Regions from separate parts of the Shewanella sp. WXL01 genome, predicted to be linked through region 3. Evidence: predicted binding sites of a transcription regulator. Region 3 holds the regulator's gene; each other region holds the start of a gene.
The links. Region 3 encodes LexA, which represses DNA repair genes until DNA is damaged. Its sites were predicted from a motif close to TACTGTATNNNNATACAGTA; they were not measured.
Positions count from the first base shown of each region.

Region 1 (10,290 bases), on a different contig from region 3:
TTGAACCTCTATGCCTTCATCTATCATGCCGAGAGAAATGCTACCTTTAATTGCGCCGGCCAAAGGCGCTACGTCGACTTCTACGCCCGCAAGTGACGCATTTACGCTAAGGGCGTTGTTACGCCAAAAAACGGTACGTTCATTTATCAACTTTTTATATTTGGGCTCAATAGCCAACTCAAACTCGAAGCTATCTTGCTCGGCTATCCAGTCAATACGGTTGATATGGCCGATCACCATTTTCTTGTAGTAGATAGGAGAATCCACTGACAAGTCAGCACCGTTGTTGGCGCTTAAACTGAGCTTGTGCATTTTTGCCAGTCTAAATTCATCTTGTGCGACATCACCTGACTCGTACAGCTTCATTTGCGCATTCGCTTGTACACTCTCACCTTTAAAGCTCGGTATTAAACTAATTGCACCCTTCATAAACGTATTAATATCGCGGGTTTTGACACTTACCTCATCAAGCGATGCCTTTATGTCTAAAGCCGCTTCATGAACGAAGTAACTTCCCTGGGTAAGTAGCTTTTTATATTCAGGGTAAATCTCAATTTGATAGCTAACTTTATTGAAATCGTCACTCAATGCTATATCTAGTACTTCACCGATAGGCAACTGTTTATAGCGAATTTGCGCGCCTACACTGACACCTGTGTGAATGTCAGCACTTAATGTGAGTGGTAGTTTGTCTGCTAGTAATAAGTCAGGTTGCTCAGCTTGTAGTTCAAAGTAAGCCGGTAACGATTCTTTGCTGTTACCAGGTAAAATATTGATGACATGGCCTGTAACAAGACGTGAAAGATGTTTGACTTCATCAAGGGAGATGTGCGCGCCAGCTAGCCAGAACTGACTGTCTGCGGTTAGCAGCCCTTGGTACTCTTGCTCAAGTTTGGCATCCACAGCAACCTTGTCACCGTCAAGGGTCACTTGCGTGACTTCACCGACCGTTAGTCCGCGGTAAACAATTTGCGTACCTTTACTTACATCATCGCCAGTGTCGATTTTGAATTTTAATTCAATACCGCCAATGGCGAGTTCTTGTGAGTCGTATAATTGGTATTGATCGCCATAAGTGGCTTGTTCACCGTCGCCTGAGCTAAAGCTAATGCCGCCGGCAAGAATAGATGCAATACTTTCGGTGTTAACGCTAATGCCTGACAAAGACGCGTCGACTTTTAACCCTGAAACATTCCAAAAGCGTGAGTCTTGTTTAACTAGGTGAGCGTATTGATCTTCAATAAAGCTATTAATGATGATGGTTTTATCGTCTTGAAGATGAAAGCTAACGACATTACCGACAGGAATTTGTCTGAAGAAAAGTGGTGAGCCAACGTCAAGTGAGCCAAGCTTATCCGCCTTTAACGAAATCACCATTCCCCGAGAACCAGGAAGAATAGCTGGTGCAGATTGCTTGGCAACAAAGTCTGTAGTGGCTTTACCTTCACCTGGCTGCACCGCGATATAATTGCCCGAGAACAAGGTATCTAGTCCTTCAACGCCAGTGATACTTGCCTTTGGTTTAACCAGCCAAAATTGACTGCTTTCGTTTAAAAATGGCTCTGAACGGTAGTCCATTAATACACGCACATTTACCCCGACCAAGTCATCATCGAGACTAATGTCAGTCACTTTACCTACGGTGAGACCTTGGTATTTGACTAGGGTTTTACCAATTTCGATACCAGCGGCATTTGGGAAGTGAATCTGAATTTCAACGCCGGCTTCTTTTACACTTTTGTATCCAAGCCAGGCAGCCAGTACAAGCGCAACAATAGGTAACAGCCATACTGGAGAGAATAATTTCTTTTTAACGATCTTAGGTGATTCACTTTGCGTCATTTTGAGGTTCCAAACGATCCCATAGTAAGCGAGTATCAAGTACTTTCGCTGCTAATTGTGTCAGCAATATAACTAGTGCAAATGCGGTAGCTGCTGGGGCGGGTTTTGCATCGAGAAGCTGCCCCATATTAACCAAAGCTACGGTAATAGAAATAACAAACAAATCTAACATCGACCAGCGGCCAATCCATTCAATTATATGAAAGCCTACCATTAATTTCTTCTTAGAAACTGGTAAGTTAAAGCTAATCGCTGTTAAATAAATCGCAAGTCCAATGATTTTTAGCCATGGCACCAACACACTGGCGGTAAATACAATGATGGCAATCGGGATCATGCCAGTTTTTACCAGGTGTACGGTGCCACTGAAAATGGTGTCATTAGTAACGACGCCGCGATTAGTAATCAATGTAATTGGATAAATGTTGGCAAGCACCAACAAGATAACCGCTGTGATTAGTAAAGCCCAGCTTTGGCCGATACTCGCATAATTTCGAGTTGCTAACGGGGCATGACAGCGGGTACAAGAGCCGTTACTTGTTAGGTTTATCTTGCGGCAGACTTTACAAAGGCATAAGCCCTTATTCATACCTTGAATCTGTGTTTGATTGTCTAGGGAAGAGCTAGTTGTCATCTAACAAGCCCCACATATGTTCAAGGTTGTACTCTCGTTGTAAAAACAACAGCAATAAAAACAACATGGTAAAACAAAACGTGCCCATGCCCATGTGCACGTCGGCAAAATCAGACAGCTGGAAAGCCGAAACTAAAAAACTCAACACGTATATTTCAAGCATGGTTAACTGTGATAACAGCCCTTGCTGTTTAAGTAGCATCCGCAGAGTTTTCTTACCAAGTTCTAAATGCAGGGCAAATTTTGCAATACATACTTGCGCGAGTATTGAGCTAAGTAGTAACAAGGGCGCGATTACCGCTGATATCGCGACCGCGACTCCAACAACCCAATAACCTTGGTCGCCCACAGCGATTGCAGCTTGAAATGCTGTGGTGTTACGTATGCTGCCAAGGAAGTGGATTTCGAGCACTGGTAGCAAGTTGGCGGGGAAAAACATAATTAACGCAGCAATACACAAAGCCAGCATACCGTTAATTGAGCAGTAAGGTGTATCGTAAAGCGCCGTACCACAACGCGGGCACAGTGCTCTAACTGGCGAGGGTAGTGCGCGCTTTTGTACCACCAAATCGCACGAGCGGCAAAGTACATGACACTGATGCTGATCCGTATGAGCCATATTGACCGTGAAATCCCTATATCGTGTGAACCATCAAAGATTGAGCAAACAAATAAATTGCTCAAGATCACATTGCATAAAAATTAAATAATATCAGATTAATCAGAATACTTGCATCATAACTTCAATGTATGAGAACCTTGTTTACTGTATATAAAAACAGTAGCGGAGGAATCATGGCTGTTATCACCAAATTCGTCGTAGTCAGAGAAGGGGAAGAGAAGATGACCTTCACAACCAAAAAAGAAGCCGATGCCTATGACAAAATGCTCGATATTGCGGATAACCTGATTCCGTTTCTAGAAAAATCAGAGTTAAGTTTAGATGAAACAGCTTGTGAGCAACTGGCATTTTATCTTGCACAAAATAAAGATGAACTCGGCAATTTGTTAAAAGGTGTGGTAAAACCTAAACCCGCTCCTGCGAAAAAAGCAAAAGCTAAGCAAGAGTCTGAATAATTACTGATTTTACGTCTAGATAAAGGCAACACGATGAAGCAAGAGTTTTATGATGTACTAAACCGTCAAGTAACTGCATTATTTGAAGGTGAAGATGACTTAGTTTGTGCCATGGCCAATTTCTCTGCGCTGTTAAATGACAACTTAGAAGACATTAATTGGGTTGGTTTTTACCTGCTTAAAAATGAACAACTGGTGCTTGGCCCATTTCAAGGCAAACTTGCCTGCACACGTATTGCCTTAGGTAAAGGTGTGTGTGGTACTGCCGCGCAGCAAAAGCAAACCCAACGTGTTGCAGATGTGCATCAATTTGCCGGACACATTGCGTGTGATGCAGCCAGTAACTCAGAAATTGTGGTGCCGTTTTGCAATGACGGTCAGCTGATTGGGGTACTTGATATCGACAGCCCAAGCTTTGATCGTTTTGATGAGCAAGATCAACAAGGCTTAGAAATGCTCGTTTCTAGCTTCGAAAAAGTCTTATTTGGTTAGTTTGCGACCAATATTACGTAATTCTAGGTCGCAATCGTCGTCATGAGCTTTATAATAAGCCGCTACTTGCAGCCTTGTGTTTGTGCGCAACTGGCGGCGAGTATTTTGTTAAGGATTGTTTCATTTCCTTTTGCAAAATATATTATAGTGCTAATTTGTAGGTTAAGAGCTAGGTAAACAATGCGATGGTAAACATGCTGTCGCGACCATTAAGCGCTTAACAAAAGATGAACGACTCGTGGTAACCACTACCTTAAGAGTCCCTTTTATTAACGTGGAAGTAATGATGGAATCAACAGAAAAGTTGACCGACACTAACGCTATTTTAGCGTATTTATACGAAACCTTTCCTTTATGTTTTATTAAAGAAGGTGAAACTAAACCTCTAAAAATTGGTTTATTTCAAGATTTAGCTGAACGGTTAGCTGATGATTCTAAAGTAAGTAAAACTCAGTTACGTGTAGCGCTAAGACGCTATACCAGCAGCTGGCGTTATTTAAAAGGGATCAAAGCGGGTGTTCAACGTGTTGATCTTGATGGCAACGAATGTGGTGAGCTTGAGCAAGAGCATATTGAACACGCTCAAACTACATTAAAGGAAAGCCAAGAAAAGGCCAAAGCTAAGCGTCAAGCTCAAGCGCCTAAGAAAGATGCCGCTAAACGCGCACCACGCAAAGATAGTAAGCGTGCAGTAAATAAGCGTGTACCGAGCAAAAAAGATCGTCCGGCTAAAACACCGTCAGTTGATTTGAACTTAACTCAGGCCAACATGTCTGATCTAAAACAAGATCAACGCGTAAACGTAAAATTAGGTGCTGCACCAGTAGCTGGTGTGATCACTGACATCAAAAAAGATGATGTTCAAGTTCAATTAGATTCAGGATTATCTGTAAAAGTAAAAGTTGAACACATCTTGGTATAAATAAGGAGTAACTTGTTGATGCGAAAACTAACCTTGGCTGCGTCAATTGCCAGTTTATTTGTCGGATTCTCGGCGTGGGCAATTTCACCAACTATTCAAATCAGCGAGTTACCTGAGTTAGCGCAAGAGCCGCAACACAAGGTCGCGAGTAAACGTGTCACTAATCGTTTTACTCGTGCCCATTATCATCGCTTCCAATTGGATGATGCATTTTCCCAGCAAATCTATACGCGCTTTCTTGAGCAGTTAGATTTCCGCAAAAACATCCTTACTCAAGCCGACGTTGATAGTTTTAACCAGTATCAGAACCAATTTGATGACATGGTGAAGCTAGGCGATATGGGCCCTGCGTATAAAATGTATGCAGTGGTTCAAAAACGCCGTTATGAACGTTTTGCCTATGCGCTGTCGTTACTTGAAAACGAGTTTGACTTCGCCAAAGCGGGTGATAAGTACGAGTACGACCGTAAAGACGCAAGCTGGCCTAAAAATGAAGCCGAGTTAGATGAGCTTTGGCGTCAACGCGTAAAGTATGACGCACTAAACCTTAAGCTTGCCGGTAAAGAGTGGAAAGAAATCCAAGAAGTGCTCGGCAAACGTTATAACAATGCGATTAAACGTTTGAGCCAAACTCACAGCGAAGATGTATTTCAAAGCGTAATGAATGCATTCGCTCGCACAGTTGAGCCACACACTAGCTACCTGTCACCGCGTAATGCAGAGCGTTTCCAAATGGAAATGAACTTGAGCCTTGAAGGTATCGGCGCTGTGCTGCAAATGACAGATGATTACACTGTGATTAAAAGTTTGGTTGCCGGCGGCCCAGCGGCTAGCAGTGAAAAGTTATCTGTTGAAGATAAGATTGTCGGTGTTGGTCAAAAAGGCAAAGATATTGTCGACGTGATTGGCTGGCGTTTAGATGACGTAGTTGACCTGATTAAAGGTCCTAAAGGCAGCGAAGTCATTTTAGAGATTTTACCGAAAAAAGGCGGCGCTAACGCCAAGACCTTTGAGGTGACCATAGTTCGCGACAAAATCCGCCTTGAAGACAGAGCTGCAACGTCAAAAGTTGTCACGCCAGAAACTGGCCCATACGCTGACCGTAAAGTGGGTGTGGTGCAAATTCCAGGTTTCTACATGAACCTGTCTGAAGATGTACGCAAAGAGTTAGCCAAGCTTGAGCAAGAGAATGTTGAAGGCATTATCATCGACCTACGTGGTAACGGTGGTGGTGCGCTTACTGAAGCTACATTGCTAACCGGTTTGTTTATTGATGCAGGCCCTGTGGTGCAGATCCGTGATGCTAATGGCCGCGTAACGCAAAATCGTGATAATGACGGTAAGAGCGCTTATTCAGGTCCATTAACTGTGATGGTTGACCGTTACAGTGCGTCAGCGTCTGAAATTTTCGCAGCCGCGCTGCAAGATTACGACCGCGCGTTAATTGTGGGTGAGTCGACCTTTGGTAAAGGTACGGTGCAGCAGCATAAGAGCCTGGGCCGAATTTACGATATGTACGAAAAGCCTGTCGGCCATGTCCAGTACACCATTGCTAAGTTTTACCGTATCAATGGCGGTAGCACGCAATTAAAAGGCGTTACTCCTGATATAGCCTTCCCGAGTGCGTTAGAGCCTGGCGAATACGGCGAGTCTGAAGAGAAAAATGCACTACCTTGGGATAAGGTGCCAGCAGCGCAATACGGTGTGCTTGGTAATATTCAAACCAGTTTGATTGATAGCCTAACTCAAAAACACAGCTCTCGTATCGTTGGCGATGTTGAATTTGGTTATATTCTTGAAGACATTGAAGAGTTTAAAAAGCATCAAGAAGACAAAACAATTTCTTTGGTTGAGTCAGAGCGTATCGCGTCTCGTGAAGATGATGATGCTCGCGCGCTGAAACGTGAAAACGAGCGCCGCGTTCGCAACAACTTAAAACCTGTTGAATCGCTTGATGATGTAGAAGATGTGAAAGCGGAAGATCAACCGGACCCGTTCTTGGATGAAACCGCCTTAATCACGTTAGATATGGTAGATGCTAAAAGGTTGGCCAAAAACGCTAGCAAGTAATTAGCAAAACTTAATACAAAAAAACGCGCATTCAGCGCGTTTTTTTAATGCGAACAATAAAAAAGGATGCGTTATGACGCAAGTACAAGCAAAGCACTTAAAAGATTATCAATCTCCAGAATTTACCATTACAGATATCGATTTAGACTTTATTCTTGATGGCGAAGCTACAAAAGTCACCGCTGTGAGTAAAGTTGTTCGTTTAAAGAGCGCAACCCAACTTGTGCTAGACGGTGACAAGCTGACGTTAGAAGCTGTGCTGATTGACGGTAAGCCTGCATCTTACCAACAAACTGATACTAATTTGATTATTGAAGCGGATTTAGATGATTTTACGCTGACAGTGATCACCAAGTTAGACCCAGCTGCTAATTCAAGCCTTGAAGGTTTGTACATGTCAGATGGTGCATATTGTACCCAGTGTGAGGCAGAAGGCTTTAGACGAATTACCTACTTTTTAGATAGACCCGACGTACTGGCGAAATACCAGGTTCGTATCGAGGCTGACAAGCAAGCATTTCCATTTTTATTGAGTAACGGCAATAAAGTCGAGCAGGGCGAAATGCCACGTTCAGGGCGTCACTTTGTTAAATGGCAAGACCCATTTCCAAAGCCTAGCTATTTGTTTGCTTTAGTCGCCGGTGATTTTGATTTATTGGAAGATAAGTTTGTAACTCGCTCTGGTCGTGATGTTGCGCTACAGGTGTTTGTTGATAAAGGCAATTTACATAAAGCCGACCACGCAATGGCGTCTTTAAAGAAGTCAATGAAGTGGGATGAGGAGCGCTTTGATTTAGAGTATGACCTAGACATCTATATGATTGTCGCGGTTGATTTTTTCAACATGGGCGCAATGGAAAACAAAGGTTTAAATATCTTTAACACCAAGTATGTACTTGCTGATAAACAAAGTGCGACTGATGAAGACTATCACGGCATTGAGTCAGTTGTTGGCCACGAATACTTCCATAACTGGACAGGTAACCGCGTGACTTGTCGAGACTGGTTCCAGTTAAGCCTTAAAGAAGGGTTAACAGTATTTAGAGATCAAGAGTTTAGTTCTGATGTTGGCTCACGGGCAGTGAACCGGATTCATGCAATTAAAGTGATGAAGAACCATCAGTTTGCCGAAGACTCTGGCCCGATGGCACATCCAATTCGCCCAGAATCTGTTATTGAAATGAACAACTTCTACACAGTGACAGTTTACGATAAAGGTGCAGAAGTTATCCGTATGATGCATACCATCTTAGGTGAGGAAGCATTTCAGGCTGGGATGCGCTGCTACTTTGAGCGTCATGACGGCAAAGCGGTGACTTGTGACGACTTCGTGGATGCAATGGCTGATGCATCAGGTAAAGATCTCACTCAATTTAAACGTTGGTATAGTCAGGCCGGCACGCCTGAGTTAACCGTTAGCGAAGAGTATGACACTACGTCAAATACTTATCATTTAGATGTTTCTCAGCAAGTGTTTGCCCAAGGTGAGAGGGGCGCTGAGCTACACATCCCATTTAGTATTGAACTACTCGATTCAAAGGGGACGAGCCTGTTTAATCAAGTGCTTGATGTTACAAAGGCAAGCCAGCGCTTTACCTTTAATGATATCGCGCAAAAGCCAGTAGCTTCACTGCTGCAAGACTTCTCTGCACCGGTAAAACTGGTATTTGACTCAAGTGTTGAGCAACTTGCCCACTTGATGCGTTTTGCTAGCAGTGAAGTCGCGCGTTGGGAAGCGTCAGTTAAGCTAGTTAGTGACAGCATTTGGCAAAACGTAGAGCATCTGCAAAGCGGCGAAGCAATGCGAGTCGATCCCCGCGTTGTTGATGCTTTCAAAGGAATGGTGCTCGATAGCGAACTTGATCTTGCTCTTATCGCTGAAGTGCTTACATTACCTACTTTGAACACGCTGATTGAACAGGTTGAACAAGTTGACCTTGATAACCTTATCAGTAGCCGTGCTTTTGTACTTGAACAAATTGCCACTGATTGTGAAGATGAGCTTATCGCTCGCTATCGCGAAGTAACCCAAATCGACAGCGCTGGTGCACGTGCACTTAAAAATGCATGTTTGAACTTACTCTGCAGTGTCCATGTTGATGCTAATAACTTAGTTAGTGATCAGTTTAGCCAGGCAAGCAATATGACTGACTCTCTGGGCGCACTAAAAGCGGCTGTGTATAACAATACCGATAATATGGATGCTTTGCTTACAGAGTTCGAAGATAAGTGGAATGGTACGCCGCTGGTGATGGATAAATGGTTTATGTTGCAGGCGAGAATTGATAACGAAGCTGTTATTAGCAACATTGATAAGCTGACGGCCCATGCGAGCTTTAGCTATAGCAATCCTAATCGCGTTCGCTCATTAATTGGTGCATTTGCAAGTGGTAACACTGCGCAGTTCCACCGTGCAGATGGCAAAGGGTATGAGTATTTAACTAAGGTACTGGTTAAACTCAATGACACCAACCCTCAGGTTGCAGCAAGGCTTATTACGCCGCTAATTCAATTTGCTAAGTTTGATGCTAATCGCCAAGCACTGATGAAGCAGCAGCTTAAAGTACTTCAAGACTTACCGAATCTGTCTAAAGATTTGTTTGAAAAAGTGAATAAAGCGTTAGAGCACTAGTTTGTATGCGCAATAACTCGTAAGCGCGCTAATTTGTAGCTTTAATTTATCAACTCCGAGCCAGCTCCGTGCGTAACTGCATCGTGCTGGCTTTGATAAAATGCAGTATAAGAGATTTACATGCAGTTCTATTTTAGTTGTTATGTTCGATATGACGATTTTCTTGCCTATTATCAAGGCGCGGTCAATAAAGTCGAAGTAACTGATAACGCTGGACGTGTATTGCATATCAATGCCAAATACTTCAAACCCTATCTGACTCGAGATGGCATACGAGGACATTTCTGTTTACAAACAGACAGTAATGGCAACTTTATTTCCCTCACTCAAGTTTAGAGTAAAAACTTCAAACGACTGATTTAGTTTTTACTTGTGCGTTCAAGTCATTGCTTTAATGCTAAGTGTATGAATAAACGATGGTTTAACGACCTAATTATTCGCAGTAACTGCACTAGATTTCATTATTTAAATAAACGACTGTTTATTTCTCGCTAGAAGCCTCAAATCCCTTTCATTTTATTGAACATTTCTTTGTTTTTGACCTTGCTCACAGATGTTAAATGCTGTAACAATGGTGTTACCTGTAGGCTAACAAGATGTTGGCTAATTCTTATAACAACA
Region 1 covers NZ_JAAIKQ010000005.1:72,026-82,315, reverse strand. Annotated here, with positions in the region: gene G3R49_RS13170 (PqiB family protein) at 1-1,842, opposite strand, end outside; gene G3R49_RS13165 (paraquat-inducible protein A) at 1,829-2,476, opposite strand; gene G3R49_RS13160 (paraquat-inducible protein A) at 2,466-3,095, opposite strand; gene G3R49_RS13155 (YebG family protein) at 3,272-3,553, shown strand; gene G3R49_RS13150 (GAF domain-containing protein) at 3,587-4,045, shown strand; gene proQ (RNA chaperone ProQ) at 4,332-4,967, shown strand; gene prc (carboxy terminal-processing peptidase) at 4,986-7,037, shown strand; gene pepN (aminopeptidase N) at 7,111-9,669, shown strand; gene G3R49_RS13130 (DUF2835 domain-containing protein) at 9,790-10,005, shown strand.
Region 1: a site for LexA is predicted at 3,241-3,260, ahead of G3R49_RS13155 (YebG family protein). Genes of this name have one in related genera too.

Region 2 (10,290 bases), on a different contig from region 3:
ACTCAATCGCATCTTCTTTAAAGTAATCACCAAAACTAAAGTTACCTAGCATTTCAAAGAAAGTGTGGTGACGCGCGGTATAACCCACGTTATCTAAATCGTTGTGCTTACCACCGGCACGAACACAGCGTTGTGACGTTGTTGCGCGGTTATAGCTGCGCTTTTCCATACCCAGGAAGGTTTCTTTAAACTGATTCATACCCGCATTGGTAAATAGCAGGGTTGGGTCGTTATGCGGGACAAGTGAACTACTGTCTACAACTTGGTGTCCGTTTGACTCAAAGTACTTTAAAAATGCACTTCTTAATTCGGCAGTGGTTTGAAACATGAAATGATCCTGGATATCAGTTTTGAAAACTCAATAAATATAAGCTCAGCGCAAGCCCAGCCTACACATAGAAATGTCGGCATTATATACCTATTGTGCGTCAATAAGCGAGATGATAAAAGCGATTAAATACAGCAGTAATTGCGATGCAAATGGGTAATTTCAAGGACTAGATTTAATTAACAATTGCTAATTAGGATATGCGAAGAAATATTAAGTGAAGGCGTTAAAAAGTTTGCTATTTAGTCTTCAAGATATGGGTCATAATCAAGGGCGTATGCAACTTGATCAAAGCTAAACCCTTGGCCAACTAGATGCCTAACCCGTCTTGCTTTTTCTTTATGATCGCTTGTCTTAGGTGTGCCGTACTTTTTAACCGCTTTTTGCTTGGCAAGTTCAAACCAATCACAATCGCTGGCGTCAATGGCTTGCCTTATCACGTTTTTAGCCAGGCCTTTTTGCGCCATCGCCTGGGAGATGCGCATTACACCATGACCTTTGGCAATGTGACTTTTAAGTAACAAGGCTGCGTAACGATCATCACATTGGAAACCTTGAGCTTCGCAGTAATCTAATGTTTGCTCAATTTCGAGTTGTTCGAAGTCTTTTTGCAGCAGCTTAGAGTAAAGCTGCTGGCGGGAGTAATCGCGGCGCGCTAACAGCGCTACCGCGTATGACTTTGCTGATTGGCTCAGAATACTTCACCAGTCTCTAAGTCGATATTTTCTTCACCTTCAACTGCATCTGCTTTGTTCGCTAGCAACATGCCGCGAAGCGCCGCTTCAATTTCAGCAGCAACTGCTGGGTTTTCGCCTAAGAAACGACCGGCATTAGCACGGCCTTGACCAATCTTGTCGCCTTTATAGCTGTACCAAGCGCCAGCTTTATCAAGTAGCTTGTGCTTGACACCTAGGTCAACTAGCTCACCAGTGCGGTTAATGCCTTCGCCATATAGAATTTGGAATTCAGCTTGCTTAAATGGTGCAGCAATTTTGTTTTTCACCACTTTGACGCGTGTTTCGTTACCTACAACTTCATCACCATCTTTAATTGCACCTGTACGGCGAATATCTAAGCGAACAGAAGCGTAGAACTTAAGTGCGTTACCACCGGTTGTTGTTTCAGGGTTACCGAACATAACGCCAATCTTCATACGGATTTGGTTAATGAAGATAAGCAGGGTATTTGACTGCTTTAAGTTACCTGCAAGTTTACGCATTGCCTGACTCATCATACGAGCAGCAAGACCCATGTGCGAATCACCAATTTCACCTTCAATTTCAGCTTTTGGTGTTAGCGCCGCAACTGAATCGACAATAATTACATCAACAGCACCCGAGCGAGTTAGCGCATCACAAATTTCTAATGCTTGCTCACCAGTATCTGGCTGAGAACAAAGTAGGTTATCAATATCAACACCTAGCTTTTTAGCATAAATTGGGTCAAGCGCGTGCTCAGCATCGATAAAGGCACAGGTTTTACCTTCTTTTTGCGCTGCAGCGATCACTTCAAGGGTTAATGTCGTTTTACCAGAAGACTCAGGACCATAAATCTCAACGATACGCCCCATAGGTAAACCGCCCGCGCCTAGCGCTGCGTCTAATGATAATGAACCGGTAGAGATAGTCTCAACGTCCATGGTGCGGTCTTGGCCAAGCTTCATAATTGAACCTTTACCAAATTGCTTTTCAATCTGACCTAATACAGCGTTCAGTGCTTTCTCTTTATTCGGATCAACCTTCATTGTAAAACCCTCTAAGGTATTCAATATTATGCAAAATATTCGTATTAACTTGTGATTACAGCTAACTAGGTGCTGCTCAATATGATGATAAGTATACTGTACAATCATACAGTATCAATAGCTGGATCGACTTTTTTTTAACAGTTAACTATTTCTTACATCGATTCAATTAATTACCTATGTAGTTAACCTGAACTCGGGATTAGAAAATGCCAATAAGTCCTTCGTACAGAGTTATACTCAGCATTAAGTTTCTAGCGAGATAGTTTTATTTAGTTCAAGGCGAAGCTACGCGTCAATAGCTAGCCTATTGCAAGTAGCTTCAACATCTTCACTTTACTAAGAGACAGCCAAAAATTACCGTTGAAAACCGATTTATTATCCTGTGCTCAGGTTAGTTACTCCTAGCTGATTCTACTCTTGCCATTAAATTGCTAAGATAGCCCCTTTGCGATTTCCCATCGAATAAAGAGTTCCAACCAAGCATGACACAAGTAGATACCTCAAATTTAGATAAACACACCCCTATGATGCGCCAGTACCTAACATTAAAAGCCGCCCACGCTGACATGTTATTGTTTTATCGCATGGGTGACTTTTATGAGTTGTTCTACGACGATGCCAAAGACGCTTCAGAGATGCTTGGTATCTCGCTCACCGCACGTGGCAAAAGTGGCGGTGACCCAATTCCTATGGCAGGCATCCCGTATCACTCAGTTGAGAACTATCTCGCTAAACTTGTGCAACTAGGTCAATCAGTTGCGATTTGTGAGCAAGTTGGTGACCCTGCTACAACCAAAGGCCCAGTTGAGCGTCAGGTTGTGCGCATCGTAACGCCAGGTACGCTCACCGATGAGGCTCTACTACAAGAGAAACAAGACAACTTACTGGCTGCGGTCTATCAGGCGAAAGTGGGTTATGGCTATGCCACACTTGATGTGTCATCAGGCCGTTTTGTTATTGCCGAGCTTGAAACCGACGAAGCATTAGAAGCAGAGCTGCAACGTACCAATCCTGCGGAGCTGTTATATAACGAAGAGTTTCATAACACCCTGCTACTGAGTCAATATAAAGGTAACCGTCGTCGCCCTGAATGGGAGTTTGATTACGACACCTGTATCAACCTACTGCTCAACCAATTTGGCACCAAAGACTTACGCGGTTTTGGCATTACAGATGCTCGCTCGGGTCTGCAAGCTGCTGGCTGCTTGATGCAATATGTTAAAGACACGCAGAAAACCGCCCTGCCTCATATCAACTCAATTGTACGTTTCAACCCAAGCGAGTCAATTGTACTAGATGCAGCAACCCGCAAGAATCTTGAGCTGACAGTCAACTTATCAGGCGGGCATGAAAACACCCTCGCTTCTGTGTTGGACAACACTGCAACGCCAATGGGCAGTCGTATGCTGCAGCGCTGGATCCACCAGCCGCTTAGAGAGCATCAAAAGATCACGGCGCGCCACAATGCAATCAATGAATTGATCGACAGCAATCTCTACGATGAACTGCACGACCAACTCAAAGCCTTAGGTGATGTTGAGCGTATCATGGCAAGACTTGCCCTGAGAAGTGCTAGACCACGGGATTTTGCCCGCTTAAAACAAGCACTGGCATTGTTACCAGAGATCCAACAGACACTAGCTAGTTGTCAGCAGCCGCAGCTGCGCGCTCTTGCCAAGCTAATGGGTGAATTTCCAGAGCAACACGCGCTGTTAGATAGCGCCATTATTGATAATCCTCCAGTGCTTATTCGTGACGGCGGCGTGATTAAACCCGGTTACAACGCTGAGCTTGATGAATGGCGCAGCTTAAGTGAAGGCGCCAGTGACTACCTTGTCGCATTAGAAGCACGCGAGAAAGAGCAAACGGGGATCAATACGTTGAAGGTTGGCTATAACCGCGTCCACGGTTATTACATAGAAGTGAGCCGCTTACAGTCTGACAAGGTGCCACTTAGCTACCAGCGCCGTCAAACACTTAAAGGTACTGAGCGCTACATCACCCCTGAGCTAAAGGAGTATGAAGAGAAGGTTCTTTCAAGCCAGGGTAAAGCGCTAGCGCTAGAAAAACAGCTTTGGGAACAACTATTCGACCTGCTACTGCCTAAGCTTGCAGAGCTTCAGGACTTTGCCACCGCTGCCGCGCAATTAGATGTACTGACTAACTTTGCTGAGCGCGCCGAAACCCTTAACTATCATTGCCCTGTGATGCAGTCAGGCATTGGCATCAAAATCGATGCTGGCCGTCATCCTGTTGTCGAGCAAGTGAGTCAAAGTGCCTTTATTGCTAACCCTGTCGAGTTAAATTCACAGCGCAAAATGCTGGTTGTAACTGGCCCAAATATGGGCGGTAAGTCGACCTATATGCGTCAGGTTGCTCTAATCACCTTGATGGCTCACATAGGTTGCTTTGTGCCTGCTGAGCAGGCTCAGATTGGTGAGGTAGACCGCATCTTTACTCGTATTGGCGCATCAGATGACTTAGCTTCTGGCCGCTCAACCTTTATGGTAGAGATGACAGAAACCGCTAATATCTTGCACAACGCAACACCTAAAAGTTTGGTGTTAATGGACGAAATTGGCCGCGGCACATCAACCTATGATGGCCTGTCTCTAGCCTGGTCTGCTGCTGAATACCTGGCTAACAAGGTCAGTTCCCTCACTTTGTTTGCGACCCATTACTTTGAGCTTACTCAACTGCCAGATATGATCCCAAGTGTGGCTAATGTGCATTTAGATGCCATAGAGCATGAAGATACCATTGCCTTTATGCACGCGGTTCAAGAAGGCGCAGCAAGTAAAAGCTATGGTCTACAAGTTGCGGCACTAGCGGGGGTGCCAGCTCATGTGATTAAGTCAGCAAAACATAAACTTGCCCAGCTTGAAAGCCGTGGAGGTCCGCTTGAAGCAAGCACACCAACTCAAGCAGCCTTACCACTTGCCGCTTATGATCCTGAGCCTAGTATGGTGGAGGAAAAGCTCGCTACTATTGAACCAGATAACTTAACTCCGCGTCAGGCGTTAGATGCCTTGTATCAGTTAAAGCAGCTGCTGGACTAGTTGATAAAGTGAGTTTTTACCGCTTATGAATAGTGCTTGAAGTTAATCTATTGGTTGCGAAGTAAAAAAAGGAGCATTGATACGCTCCTTTTCAATATGCAGTAAATATTTGGCTGATTAGTGGATCTACTACTCTCTAAACAGCGCCTCTACCGACAGGCCTTGAGAACCAAGCAGATCTTTCAAGCGTTTTAATGCTTCCACTTGAATTTGACGTACACGCTCTCGAGTTAAGCCAATCTCAGCACCAACATTTTCAAGCGTTGAAGGCTCATAACCAAGTAGACCAAAGCGTCTTGCAAGCACTTCACGCTGCTTAGTATTAAGCTCGTTTAGCCAACCAACAATCGATTTAGATAAATCTTCATCTTGTACACGGTAATCTGGGCCAACACTGTCATCGTCAGCAATCACATCAAGTAAGGCTTTGTCATTATCTTCACCGCCTAATGGCGTATCAACTGAGGTAATACGTTCATTGAGCTTGAGCATACGGCTAACATCGCCAGTAGATACATCTAATTTTTCAGCAATCTCTTCAGCTGTCGGCTCATGATCAAGCTTTTGCGCTAACTGACGCGCAGTACGCAGATATACATTAAGCTCTTTCACCACATGAATAGGTAAACGAATGGTACGGGTCTGATTCATAATCGCCCGTTCAATCGTCTGGCGGATCCACCAGGTAGCATAAGTCGAGAATCTAAAACCACGTTCAGGGTCGAACTTTTCAACGGCGCGGATTAAACCTAAATTACCTTCTTCAATCAGATCTAACAGTGCTAAACCTCGATTATTGTATCGACGGGCAATTTTAACGACGAGTCTTAGATTACTTTCAATCATGCGGTTGCGAGATTTTTCGCAGCCTTTGAGGGATTTACGTGAAAAGTAAACTTCTTCTTCCGCAGTTAATAGCGGTGAGAAACCTATTTCACCTAAATAGAGTTGAGTTGCATCGAGATTTTTTTGTAAGTCGTCTTGGACTTTTTCTTCAATCTCTAGTTCTTGCACTAGGCCACTGCCGGTTTCGGCAACTTCAGTTTGTGGTTCTTTAGCTAGATCGATTAGATGTTCTGCTGTCGCAGCGTTATTTTTTCGGCTCATATTGCTCTCCCAAACCTTGCTTGTGGTGATTAATCTACTGCACTTGCCTATCCTCCGATGTTTATGTTGCTAAACGATTACTGTTTAGGTAGATATTTTAATGGGTTAACTGATTTACCATGAAAGCGAATCTCAAAATGAAGCATCACTTTGTTGGTTCCTGTACTGCCCATTTTTGCAACTGTTTGTCCTGCACTAACGAATTGCTTTTCTTTAACCATTATCTTGTCAGCGTGGGCATATGCACTCAAGTAATCATCATTGTGTTTGATAATGACTAAGTTGCCATAGCCTCGCAGAGCATTCCCTGCATACACCACTCTCCCATCCGCAGCGGCTTTCACAATATCACCACGGTTGCCAGCAATCTTAATCCCTTGATTGCCTTGTTCGCTGGCAGAAAATCTCCCAATAATTCTGCCTTTGACTGGCCACAACCAACGCTTCACCTTTTTTGGTAGGGTCGACACAGGTTGACTTACAGTTTGGTTAACTTTTTGTTGGGTAGTTGTTACAGAATACGCAGACTCTTGGCTACGATCAAGCTCTTTTTTTGAGCGATTGTTCGCTGTAGTGGACGACTGGAATTTTACGCTTTGCTTTTGATTTTCCGAACTTTTTACCGTTATTGGGGTCGCAGGGGCGGTAGTGATCGCGACACCCTTGGTTACATTTGTCGCTTTTTTAGCACTGGTAGGAGCAGCAGGTTTTGGATACAAAGCAAGCACTTGACCTGGATAAATAGTGTACGGTTTTTGTAACTTATTCAGCCTCGCAACGTCAGAATAATTCTTACCCGCGCCCCAAGCTATCGAGTACAAGGTATCGCCTTTCTTCACCTTATACCAACGCTTGGTAAGCGATCCGCGATCATACTTAGGCTTAGATTTCGCCGAGAGGCTTTCGACCGGCGCGGCTTGATGTGATTGAAAACTACAACCAGTGCAAAGCAAGGCAATAAAAAGGGATACTGCTAGCCAAACACTGTATTTCAAAGTCGTTTCCTTGTAATCAATAACGTTGAAGTCGTTTAAATCAAAAAGCTAGCAAATAAAGAGCTTAAGCCAACTCACCATTTACCAGGGGCACAAACTTAACAGCCTCAATAGTTTGCGACTGGAATTGATCGCCACTGCGAGTGATCTTAAGCAGCTGCTGGCTTTCCTCCCCCACGGGGATAATCAATACACCACTATCGCTAAGTTGCTGCAGTAATGCTTCAGGTACGCTCGCTGCGGCTGCAGTCACCATAATGGCGTCAAATGGGCCGCGGTTACTCCAACCTTTCCAGCCATCACCATATTTAAATGATACATTGTGTAGATCTAAACGCTTCAATCGCTGCCTTGCCTGGATCTGTAAAGCCTTAATGCGCTCAATGGTGCACAGTGTGGGAAACAGCTGCGCCAAAATGGCCGCTTGATAGCCAGAGCCAGTACCAACCTCGAGTACATTTTTAGGCGCTAGTTGGCACAGTAGCTCGGTCATTCTAGCAACAATATAAGGCTGAGAAATAGTTTGCCCTTGTCCAATCGGAAGCGCAGTATTCTCATAAGCTTTATGACCAAGGGCTGCGTCAAGAAACAACTCGCGAGGCGTGTTAGCAACAGCCTGCAACACACGTTGATCTTGTATGCCAGCCTCTGCTAACTTGCGAGCAAGATTCACAGACAAAGTCGATGCTGCCAGCGTCATAGTTGAGTCACCCAATTTGCTAAATTATCTATTTGTCTGTACCCAGTTAAGTCAACAGTAAGTGGCGTAATTGATATATAACCTTCAGCGACAGCGCCAAAATCGGTGCCTGGCCCTGCATCTTGCTCGGTGCCAACAGGGCCAAGCCAATAGATATCTCTACCCGCCGGATCTTGGGTTTTAATCATACCCTCAGCCTTATGGCGAGCACCTAAACGCGTGACTTGAATACCTTTAATTTGCTCAAGCGGCAAGTCAGGCACGTTAACATTTAAAATTTGATCGCTATTTAACGGATGCTCAAGTAAGCCTTTAACTATCTTACAAGCATAATGCGCCGCTGTTTCATAATGATTAAGCTGCTTACCAACAAGCGAAATCGCAATAGCAGGCAAACCTAAAAAGCGCCCCTCCATTGCCGCAGCAATCGTGCCGGAATAGAGGGTATCGTCACCCATATTAGCTCCAGCATTAATGCCAGAAACCACAATATGAGGCTCATCAGGGCATAACTCGCGAATGGCTAAATGAACACAATCGGTCGGTGTGCCATTAACAGCGATATAGCCATTGTCTAAGCTATTAATTCTTAAAGGGTTCGTCAAGGTTAAAGAATTACTCGCGCCGGAGCAATTTCTATCAGGCGCAACAGTAGTAACCTTAGCTATCGTGGCTAACGCATCACTAAGCGCTTTAATACCAGGGGCATGAACACCATCATCGTTGCTAACAAGAATATTAATCACGTGCTTCACCTTGGCCAGTCTCAGCTTGTGCGCTTGCCTGTTGTTCACTTTGCTCTGCTACCATCTTTTGCCAGGCGATTTGCTGCACGTCTTGATAATCGACAAGCTCTCTAAGCACAGATGTCGCATAACTGCCGGCAGGCAAAATAAACTCTAATACCATTGTATTGTCAGCTAGTTGCCACTTCAGACCTTGTGGCTCAAGCATTAACGGGCGACGCTCTTGCTCAAGTCCTGCCTGCTCTAATCCTTTAAGGTCTTGCTCAAAGCCAGTTAGCGCGGCTTGCTCGATTTGCGCGGCATCACCTTGTGCCAAAGCAGCGCCTCGCCCCCATAAAGGAGCAGACAGCTGAATATCTTTGGTGATTAGTCGCTGCTCTATAGTGTCATCCCAACTGTCAGCCACAAAGTAGCTTTTGCTGCCAGAGAGCATGACACAATCGCCATCAAGTCCTTGTAAGCCACTCGTTTGCAACCTGTGAGAAACTACCAAATTAAAGATGTTAGAGCGCACGGCAGATAAGAACATGCTACGTTTTTTGCGGTCTTTAATCTTACGGCCGCCATTAAGCATATTGCGACCTAGCGTGAGGTTCTTACCATTGTGACCAAATCGCTGCTCGCCAAAGTAATTAGGCACTCCAGTTTTTAAAACTTGCTCAAGGCGAGCCTCGAAAGCAGCTGTATCTGAAACGTTGCGTAAAGTCAGGGTAAACTTATTACCTAGCAAAGCGCCAATACGTAGTTTTTTACTGTGACGACTGCTTTGCAGCACAGTGATATTTTGTTGACTGAAGGCTTGCCAGTCTGGCGTGTCTTTACCGGGAATGCGTATACCAAACCATTGCTCTGTTACCGCGTTTTTATCTTTTTGCCCTGCGTAGGTCACCTCTTTTGGGTGAACCTTGGCAAACTTGGCTAACATATCCACCACTTGATTGGTGTTAAAGCCGGACTTACGGATCTGCACTAAATGATGTTCGCCCTCTCCTGTTGGTGAGAACGGCAGGATTTCTTGCACTATAAAGTCTGCATTTTCAGTGCGCAAATCAGCGGTAACCTGAGGTTTACCATGTAAGTAATGTAATTGTGTCATCGATAAAAACTTGTATTAAATTGAGCAAATAAATCAGCTAAAGTTAGTTAACGCCGCATTTAGCTAAACGTAGCACTTAGCTCATAGCTAATAGTTAACTAGCAGTGAGCAACACCACAGACTCAACAGCTATGCCTTCTTTACGGCCAGTAAAACCGAGTTTTTCAGTGGTGGTCGCTTTTACGTTTACATTGCCAATGTCTGTAGCTAAGTCTTTGGCAATACACTCACGCATTGCATTAATGTGCGGCAGCATTTTCGGCGCCTGAGCAATAATAGTGACGTCTAAATTACCGATTTTAAAGCCTTGCTGCAGCGCTAGGTTAAAACAGTGACGCAGCAGCACGCGGCTATCGGCGCCTGCAAATTCTGGGTCGGTGTCAGGGAAGTGTTTGCCAATATCACCCAAAGCCATCGCACCTAAAATCGCATCGCTGACAGCATGTAACACCACATCGCCATCTGAGTGGGCGATTAAGCCTGTATCATAGGGAACAGTTACCCCGCCCAAA
Region 2 covers NZ_JAAIKQ010000001.1:960,933-971,222, reverse strand. Annotated here, with positions in the region: gene alaS (alanine--tRNA ligase) at 1-328, opposite strand, end outside; gene G3R49_RS04170 (regulatory protein RecX) at 571-942, opposite strand; gene recA (recombinase RecA) at 1,020-2,072, opposite strand; gene mutS (DNA mismatch repair protein MutS) at 2,558-5,134, shown strand; gene rpoS (RNA polymerase sigma factor RpoS) at 5,264-6,241, opposite strand; gene G3R49_RS04150 (peptidoglycan DD-metalloendopeptidase family protein) at 6,319-7,236, opposite strand; gene G3R49_RS04145 (protein-L-isoaspartate(D-aspartate) O-methyltransferase) at 7,301-7,936, opposite strand; gene surE (5'/3'-nucleotidase SurE) at 7,933-8,682, opposite strand; gene truD (tRNA pseudouridine(13) synthase TruD) at 8,675-9,778, opposite strand; gene ispF (2-C-methyl-D-erythritol 2,4-cyclodiphosphate synthase) at 9,873-10,290, opposite strand, start outside.
Region 2: a site for LexA is predicted at 2,167-2,186, ahead of recA (recombinase RecA). Genes of this name have one in related genera too.

Region 3 (10,290 bases):
CAAGCACCAGTAGCGTGAGTAGTTTACGATTTGACTTTGGGCTTGCTGTCATATCATTTCACCTCTGGTGGAGTCGTGAACGAGTGATACGGTGCTGGGCTTGGGATTTCCCATTCAAGTCCTTCGGCACCTTCCCAAGGTTTGGCTGGTGCTTTTTCTCCGCCGCGTACGCACTTAATTACTACAGCTAAGAAAATTAACTGCGACAGACCAAAGGCGAAGCCGCCAATTGATACGATTTGGTTAACGTCTGCAAACTGAATAGCGTAATCAGGGATACGTCTTGGCATACCTGCAAGACCCAAGAAGTGCATCGGGAAGAACAGCACGTTGACTGAGATTACTGAGCACCAGAAATGCCAGCGGCCTAAGGTCTCGCTGTACATGTGGCCAGTCCATTTAGGTAGCCAGTAATAAGCGGCTGCCATAATGGAGAAGACCGCGCCAGATACCAGTACATAGTGGAAGTGAGCCACTACAAAGTAGGTGTCATGGTATTGGAAGTCCGCTGGTGTAATTGCCAGCATCAGTCCTGAAAAACCGCCAATGGTAAACAGGATGATGAATGCCAGTGCAAATAACATAGGTGTTTCAAAGGTCATCGCGCCGCGCCACATGGTGGCTACCCAGTTAAATACCTTCACGCCAGTCGGCACTGCAATCAACATGGTGCAATACATGAAAAATAGCTCTGCAAATACTGGCATACCTGTAGTGAACATGTGATGCGCCCACACTAGGAATGACAAGATTGCGATACTGGCGGTGGCGTAGACCATTGATGCGTAACCAAACAGCGGTTTGCGACAAAACGCTGGGACAATGGCTGAGATAATGCCAAAGGATGGCAGAATCATGATGTATACCTCTGGGTGACCAAAGAACCAGAAAATATGCTGGAACATTACAGGGTCACCGCCGCCGGCGGCATCGAAGAAGCTGGTGGCGAAGTATTTATCGGTCAATACCATGGTGACAACACCGGCGAGGACAGGCATAACGGCAATAAGCAAGAATGCCGTGATTAACCAAGTCCACACAAACAGTGGCAGCTTCATCCAGGTCATGCCTGGAGCACGCATATTGACGATGGTGACAATTACGTTAATTGCACCCATGATCGAACTGATACCCATAATATGCACAGAGAACACAAATAGCGCCGTGGTATCTGGACTATAGGTTGTCGACAGCGGGGCGTAGAAGGTCCAACCAAAGTTAGGTCCGCCGCCCTCCATAAATAGCGAGCCTATCAACAGAGAAAACGCGAATGGTAGGATCCAAAAACTCCAGTTGTTCATTCGCGGCAACGCCATGTCTGGCGCGCCAATCATCATAGGGATCAGCCAGTTTGCTAACCCAGTAAAGGCTGGCATCACTGCGCCAAATACCATGATGAGACCGTGAACCGTTGTCATCTGGTTGAAGAAGTTGGGGTCGACTAGTTGTAAACCTGGCTGGAATAGTTCGGCGCGAATAACCATCGCCATTGCGCCGCCAGTTAAAAACATTAAAAAACTAAACCACAGATAGAGTGAGCCTATGTCTTTGTGGTTGGTGGTTAAAACCCAACGCATGAGCCCTTTTGGGGCGCCATGATGATCATCATGGTGTACATGGTCGGCAGTTTGTTCGTGTGTCATTGTGCTCATTGTTCCACTCTCCTACTGACCATGACTGTCAACGTCTTTCGCTTGCACGGTATCGCCTGAGTTATTACCCCAAGCGTTGCGCTCATAAGTCACTACCGCAGCGATTTGTCTTGGCGTCAGTAATGCGCCAAACGCTTGCATTGCCGTGCCAGGAGCACCGTTTTTGACTACTTCAATATGACCGCTTACATCACCTTTGATGATAGGGCTGCCAATCAGAGATGGGAAAGCACCAGGAAGACCTGCGCCATTGGCTTGGTGACAGGCAACACAGCTTGCCATGTAAACTTGTTCACCTTCACTCATTAGCTGTTCATGGGTGAGTTCGGAAAGGTCGGCTTCAACTGCCTGAGCAACTTCGCTGGCAGCCTCTTGGACTTCACTAACCACAGCTTCAGCTGCTTGCTCTATGGTTTCGACAGCCGAGGTTGCGTCAGGTACCGCTTGGGTTGCTTCAGTTTCAGCGCTCGAGCTGGTGGCAGCTCCTGTAGTAAGGTTGCTAACATCGATCGCCTGCACTGATTCACCACTGTTATTGCCCCAAGCATTACGCTCATAAGTGACGACAGCGGCAATTTGAGTTGCACTTAGCTGCTTATTGAATGCCTGCATAGCCGTGCCGGGTTTACCGTTAACTACGATATCAATGTGATCTGACACATCGCCCTTAATCAGCGGACTGCCAATAAGTGATGGGAACACTCCAGGGAGACCAGCACCGTTAGGTTGGTGACAAGCCGCGCAGCTAGCAAGGTAAACCTGCTCGCCTTGAGCCATCAGCTCTTCCATCGACAAGGTTTTATTGAGCGATGCGGCGGCATCTGCTTCGGCCTGTTTAGCAGCTTGCTTTTGGTCAGCTAACCAAGCGTCAAATTCAGCTTCTGGTAAAACTTCAACCACCACCGGCATAAAGCCGTGGTCTTTACCACATAGCTCGGCGCATTGACCGCGATACGTGCCAGGCTTATCAACCTTGGTCCAGGCTTCATTAATAAACCCTGGATTAGCGTCTTTTTTTACTGCAAATGCGGGTACCCACCAGGAGTGAATCACATCATCTGAAGTCATTAAAAAGCGCACTTTACGATTGGTGGGGATGACGAGAGGCTTGTCTACTTCCAGTAAGTAGGTATCGGTTTTAGTGGCGTCGCCCTCGATTTGATCTCTTGGGGTCGATAGCACGCTGAAAAACTCGACGTCTTCGTTAAAGTAGCTGTAATGCCACTTCCATTGTGAACCCGTTACCTTAATCGTTAAGTCAGCATTCGATGGGTCTTCCATGGCGATCAAAGTCTTGGTCGCAGGAATAGCCATACCGATAAGGATAAGGAAAGGGATAACCGTCCATATCACCTCAACTTTGGTGCTATGGTGAAATTTAGCGGGTTCAACGCCTTTTGATTTGCGGTGGAATATCATGGAGTAAATCATTACTCCAAACACCAAAAAACCAATGGCGCAGCAAATATACAAAATGATCATGTGTAGGTCATACACTTGACCACTAATATTAGTGACACCTTGGGTCATGTTTAGGGGCATTTCGCTTGCCACAAGGCGCGGTGCTACTACAGCTAGTAACCCCAATAGCGCACAATACAACCATTGCTTCACAAGACTTCTCCTCTGCCAATTGCGAATAGCAACTACAAAGAAGAGTCACACAGTAAGTCTCTGCTCTATGCAAACTCTTCGGTTCCCAAAAAAGCTTGATGACTTCAAAGTATCGGTGGCGGTGAGAATACTTCGATGCTAATAAGCACTATGGCTTGGTTAGCATTACTGCTGCACGACTACGGGTGTTTACCGCTCGAGATACCTACGACTGAATTTATCAACTCTGATTTGACGTGTTCCAATCTATGTGGATTCACGTTTTTTATATTTAGATGGCGCGTAAAAATCAGCCACCTTGATTTAACATTACTTGCAGTTTAAATATTGATCAAGATCACTTTTATCGGTAATAGCTTGAAAAATGGCTTAAAAAAGTAACAAAAAGCCCTGCAACTATGGCAGGGCTTGAGTTGTAGGGCCTGTTAATCTTTCAAGATTATTTTTGCAGCTGCTTGTTGGAAATTTATACAAGGCAACGACTTTGATGTGTGGTTGTTCCACATGATAAGTCGTTAACACAGTAGAAATGACAACAAGCGCTGCCTGAAAGGTTCGTTTAAAAGCACTTTACTCTTTGTTGTGAGCGAATTTGTGTAGGTGACTAGACGTCATCGCTCACGCCTCGATTAAAGTGCTTTTAATTCGAACAAATTCTAATCAGCAAAGAGCAACAGGCCCTACTCGCAATAAAAAATTAATGAATTGCTGCGAAATTATTCATTTTGCCAGTGATACTTGCAGGGTTAACAGCTTGATTAGCAAGTTCGCTTGCTTGTTGCTCTTGGATAACTAGACCTAGAGCGCGAGCACTTTTTGCTACTAGTTGTAGGCGGCGACTGTCACGGTCATCTAGATTGCTGGTCCAGCTAACGACTGCGCTAGATGTACCACTGGTAAGGGCTTTCTCAGTGGCCCACAGGGTTTCAATTTCATCTTTTGCATGCACCAACAATACCCGGTCAGTACGGACGCCTGCGTTAGCAAGAAGTTGTTTGTAGCTAATATGTGGAGGATTGATCAGTACAATCCAGCGACCTTGAAAACTCAGCGTAGCGAGTTGAGGTGCCAATGCTTTTAGCTCTTGCTCGCCTTGAGTTTTTGAGCGCACAGTATTAATGCTAGGTTGTGCTTGAAGATCGGTGCAGCCTGTTGAGCCATCAGTCCACATACCAGGGTGGCGAGGTGCATTTCCCATTAAGTTATTCATGACCAATCTCCATTTCTAATCACACCAACTGCCAAGCCTTCAATGGTTAAGCTCTCACAGGTTAAGTCGACCTTAATTGGTGAGTAGTCTTCATTTTCAGCATGTAGCAGTACTGTATTACCTTTCTTTTCAAAACGTTTTACTGTGACATCATCTTCAACGCGAGCGACAACCACTTGACCATTTCTTGCTTGTTGCATTTTATGCACCGCAAGTAAGTCACCTTCTAAAATACCAATGTCTTTCATACTGTCGCCGCGCACGCGTAGTAAAAAGTCAGCAGAAGGTTTAAACATATCTGGGTCAACTTGGTAATGCTGTTCAACATGTTCCTGCGCCAAAATCGGTTCACCCGCAGCAACTTGACCAATTAACGGCAGACCATCGTTTTGTGCTTCTTCGTCTTGAGGGAGGCGAATACCGCGAGACGTGCCAGGCATGATTTCAATACAGCCTTTACGAGCTAACGCTTTTAAGTGCTCCTCAGCAGCGTTGGCACTTTTAAACCCAAGACGCTTGGCAATCTCTGCACGAGTAGGTGGCATGCCAGTTTCTGCAATATTGGTTTTAATTAGCTCTAAAATTTCTGCTTGGCGCGGCGTTAATGGTCTCATGTTGAATCCTGTTTTTTTATACAGTGACTGTCATTATATACAGTGTTTGGGTTCGTGCAAGTATTAACCAATATTATTTTTTCGAAAGGCTATTAGTGAGTTAGCGAACTCTGAGTCAGTGTGCTCTGAAAACTACTGTGTGCTGGTGGTTTGATTAACGATTGATAACTCATAGTGTTAGCCGACGATATTCTGTTATCCTATGCGGCATTATTTGTCCGTAGAATTCATAATCACAACTATGTCAAAACCAGATTCGCTAGTATTACGCGCGTTGCGCTGGGTTCAAAAGTGGATGGTACACACGATTGTTGTTCCTGAAGACCCTTTTGATGACTTAAATCTCGATAAAGATAAGCCCATTGTTTACGTGATGAAGACGGAGTCGATTAGCGACACCGCTGCATTAAGTGAAATCACCTCAGGCTTTGGTATGCCAAGCCCGTATGAGCCGCTAGAAATCGACGGTTTGACGGTGCCTAGGGTTGTTTGCCTTGAAGGACGTAAGCCGATTTTTGGTCGCCGCGAAAGTGGCGACAAGTTTCTGAGCTATTTTACCAATCTGTTAACTGTGCATCGCCAGCGTCCTGAATTAGATATTCAGCTGGTGCCAGTGAGCTTGTATTGGGGGCGTACCCCGGGCAAAGAAGATGACACCATGAAAGCGGCTGTGCTAGAGCGTCAGAACCCAACCTGGTTGCGCAAGTGGCTGATGATTATGTTTTTAGGTCGTCATAACTTCGTGCAGTTCTCAAATGCTGTATCACTTAGATTTATGGCAGACGAGCATGGCAGTGATAAAGCCATCGCGCAAAAGCTTACCCGTGTTGCCCGTGTACACTTTGGTCGTCAACGCAAGGTGATGACCGGGCCGCAACTGCCAAATCGTAACTCATTGTTTGACTCATTACTGAAGTCTGAAGCAGTACAAAAAGCGATTAAGGAAGAAGCTGCCAACAAGAAAGTCACAGAGGAGAAGGCAAAGGAAACTGCGGTTAAATATATTGATGAGATAGCGGCAGGTTATTCAGACAGTTTAATTCGTATCGCTGAGCGCTTTTTAACCTGGCTGTGGAATAAGCTATACAGCGGTATTAAAATTCGCGGCGCGGAGCAAATTCGTCAGTTGCACCATGATGGCCACGAGATTGTATATGTGCCTTGTCATCGCAGCCACATGGACTACCTACTGCTGTCTTACATTCTTTATTACCAAGGTATGGTGCCGCCGCACATTGCAGCAGGTATTAACCTTAACTTCTGGCCAGCTGGCCCTATGTTCCGCCGCGGCGGCGCCTTCTTCATTCGCCGCAGCTTTAATGGTAACAAGTTATACACCGCGGTATTTCGTGAGTATTTAGATCAGCTGTTTACCAAGGGCTACTCAGTAGAGTACTTCACCGAAGGTGGTCGCTCACGCACCGGGCGCTTGCTAGCGCCTAAAACCGGTATGTTAGCTATGACTGTGAACAGCGTGCTGCGCGGCATTGAAAGACCTGTCACGCTAGTGCCAGTTTATCTGGGTTACGACCATGTGATGGAAGTGGCGACTTATCATAAAGAGCTAAGCGGCAAGAAGAAAAAGAAAGAGTCTGTTTGGCAAGTATTCGGCATTATTCGCAAACTGGGTAACTTTGGCCATGGCTACGTTAATTTTGGTGAGCCGATTAACCTGCAAAATTTCTTAACTCAGCAATCACCTGATTGGCGTGAAGAAATGGCAAAAGATAAAGAACAAAAGCCAAGCTGGTTAACGCCAGCTGTCAATGATTTAGCCAATCGCGTGATGACCAATATTAACGGCGCCGCGGCGGTTTCTGCCGTCACTTTAGGTAGTCTAGCGTTACTGGCTACTGAGCAAAATGCACTAGAGCGCAGCCAGCTAGAGAAGCAGTTAAATCTTTATCTCAATCTACTCAACAAGGTGCCATACACAGGCTACACCTCGGTGGTGGACGGTGATGGCGCTTCGGTTATCGACCAAGGATTAGCGCTGAATAAGTTTGTCTCTGAAAAAGACACCATGGGTGAGATTATCTCACTTGATGAGCAAACAAGTATCACCATGAGTTACTACCGTAACAACATCATTCACCTGTTGATTGTGCCTTCACTTATCGCCAGTTGCCTAGTGTACATCGAAAACTGTAAGCGTGAACAAATAAAAGCGATTGTGGCGGACTTATACCCGCTATTGAAAGCTGAACTGTTTATGAATATTGATGATCTTGATGCTTACATCGATAACATTTTAGCGCTAATGACGGCAGAACAATTAATAGATGGCACAGAGCTGTTTAAAGTCAATGAGGCACACGTCACACAGTTAAACTTGCTTGCTGAAACTGTCAGCGAAACCATGCAACGTTACGCCATCATTTTCAACTTGCTTGCTATTAAACCTGATCTTGAGCGTAGCGAACTCGAAAGCGACAGCTATCAACTTGCGCAACGTTTAGGTAAGTTACATGGGGTAACGGCACCTGAATTCTATGACAAGAAACTGTACAACACCCTAAGTGTTAAGCTTAAAGATCTTGGCTATTTGAGTGCAGAGCAAGCTAATGAAGATGTGATTCGAATTCGTGAGCATGTCAATCAATTGCAGCGCTCATCGGTAAAACAAACAATTGTAGACAGCGTTGCTGCGGAGCATGGTTAAACCCAATGACAACTCAACATGAAGGCGGCCAAACGGCTAGCCCACAAGCTAAATCACTACTAGGTGGTGCCATGATTATTGCAGGCACCACAGTTGGCGCAGGTATGTTTTCTCTGCCAGTTGTGGGCGCAGGTATGTGGTTTGGATGGTCATTGGTCATGCTTGTCGGCATTTGGTTTTGCATGCTGATGTCTGGCTTGTATTTGCTTGAAGCTAATTTGCATTTTAAGCCTGGTGCGAGCTTTGACACGCTGACCAAAGAGACTCTTGGGCAATTTTGGCGAGTGGTCAATGGCCTGTCTATCGCGTTTGTGTTGTATATCTTGTCGTACGCTTACATTAGTGGCGGCGGCTCTATTGTCAATCACAGCCTAAATTCAATCGGTGTTGAATTGCCGCAAAGTGTCGCAGGTCTGGTGTTTGCTTTGGTATTGGCAGCGATTGTGATTATCAGTACTAAAGCTGTCGATCGAATTACCACCATTATGCTTGGTGGTATGGTGATTACCTTTTTCCTGGCGATTGGTAATCTGCTCATTGAAGTAGACTTTAGCAAGCTTGCTCAAAGTGATTCTCAAGCAAGTTATCTCCCCTTTATGTTGGCCGCTTTACCGTTTGGTTTAACCAGCTTTGGTTATCACGGTAACGTGCCAAGCCTAGTTAAATATTATGGTAAAGATGGTGCTAAGATCACTAAGGCGATATTTATTGGTACCGGTATCGCCTTGCTGATTTATGTGTGTTGGTTAGTCGCCACTATGGGCAATATCGACCGTAGTATTTTCCCTGATATTATCGCTAAAGGCGGTAACATGGGCGTGCTAGTTGCTGCGCTGTCTGATGTGATTGAAAGCACTTGGTTGAATAACTTACTTACCTTGTTTGCAAACCTAGCTGTGGCGTCTTCGTTCCTTGGTGTAACTCTTGGTTTGTTTGACTTCTTAGCGGATTTATTCGGTTTTGATGATTCAGCAACAGGCCGTGCTAAAACCGCGGCTGTGACCTTCATTCCACCAACCATTCTAGGCTTACTGTTTCCTAATGGCTTTTTGATTGCGATTGGTTTTGCCGCGTTGGCAGCAACTATTTGGGCGGTTATTGTGCCGGGGTTATTGGCATACAAGGTACGTAAACTGTATCCAAATAGCGACGGCTTTAAGGTGCCAGGTGGTAATGGCATTATCTGGCTAGTGATTGCCTTTGGTGTGATTACGGCTGCGTGCCACTTGTTAGCGATGGCGGATATTTTGCCAGTATACAAATAGCGAATTTACAGATTTGTATGAATAGTAAAGGTCTTCTACGGAAGGCCTTTTTTGTTTTCCTAAGCTACCAACTTCATTAGGTTATCATCGTATAGGCTTTGCTTGTATTTTTGTTTACATGACATGTTTAGGTTGAGCCTGCTATGTAATGATATTTAAAGCACGCAGCAAGCACATCCTTGTGGGCTCAACGAAAACATCCATGTTTTCAAAGGCTTTAAATATCATTACTTATAGATGCTATTGAGAATACTAAATAATTGAAACCCACCTTTTTCAAAAGGTGGATTCTTTACTGTCAGCAGACACAAAAACATAAGAATTACGGATGAAAGTTGGCTGCTAAAATGGGTAAATTAGTCTATGTTTAGCTTGTTTGTATCAGCACTTTGATTGCGCTATTTCACACGGTGATTTCAGGTTATATAGCCAGATTTCAGGCTACCTACCTAAGGAGAGGTTGATGAAAGTTGAGTCATATATTCAAGGCCAGCCATGTTGGGTTGAGCTCGCATCCCATGATTGGCAAGCGGGAAAGTCGTTTTATCAGCAACTGTTTAACTGGCAACTTGTCGATATGGAAACGCCTGATGGTCATTACACCACAATGCAAATTGATGGCGGTGATGTAGCGGCCATGTATCAAATGTCGGCAGAGATTGCTAAAGACACCCCAAGCCATTGGACCATCTACTTTGCAGTCGATAACGTTGATGAAACCATTGAGCGCGTCAAACAAGCTGGAGGTCAGCTGGTTATTGGGCCGCATAATGTCGGTGATGCAGGGCGTATGGCAGTGTTTCTTGACCCAGAAGGCGCGAGCTTTGCAGTGTGGCAGGCCATGGAACATTCAGGTATTCAACATAGGCAAATGGCAAATACTCTGTGCTGGGTGGAGCTGGCCTGTTCTGACACCGGTGTTGAGAAACAGTTCTATAGTCAGGCGCTAGGGTTAAACACCAAGCTTAATGATAGTGTTGATTTTGAATATACCGAGTGGCACGCAAAAGACACGCCTATTGGCGGTATGATGGCGATGACAGAAGAGTGGGGCGATATGCCAACCCATTGGATGAGTTATTTTGATGTGGATGACTGTGATGCCATGGCTGCTAGAGCTGCTGAATTAGGCGGCAAGGTGTGTGTGCCGCCAACCGACATTCCGCAAGTGGGCCGCTTTGCAGTAATTAATGACCCACAAGGCGCAGTATTCTCAATTATTCAACTGATCACGCGAGAGTATTAGGCTCGCGCAGCTAGAGATATGGCCGCA
Region 3 covers NZ_JAAIKQ010000009.1:32,807-43,096, forward strand. Annotated here, with positions in the region: gene G3R49_RS16455 (cytochrome c oxidase assembly protein) at 1-52, opposite strand, end outside; gene ctaD (cytochrome c oxidase subunit I) at 54-1,652, opposite strand; gene coxB (cytochrome c oxidase subunit II) at 1,665-3,266, opposite strand; gene G3R49_RS16470 (SulA-like leucine-rich domain-containing protein) at 3,964-4,476, opposite strand; gene lexA (transcriptional repressor LexA) at 4,473-5,090, opposite strand; gene plsB (glycerol-3-phosphate 1-O-acyltransferase PlsB) at 5,332-7,752, shown strand; gene mtr (tryptophan permease) at 7,758-9,017, shown strand; gene G3R49_RS16490 (VOC family protein) at 9,481-10,263, shown strand.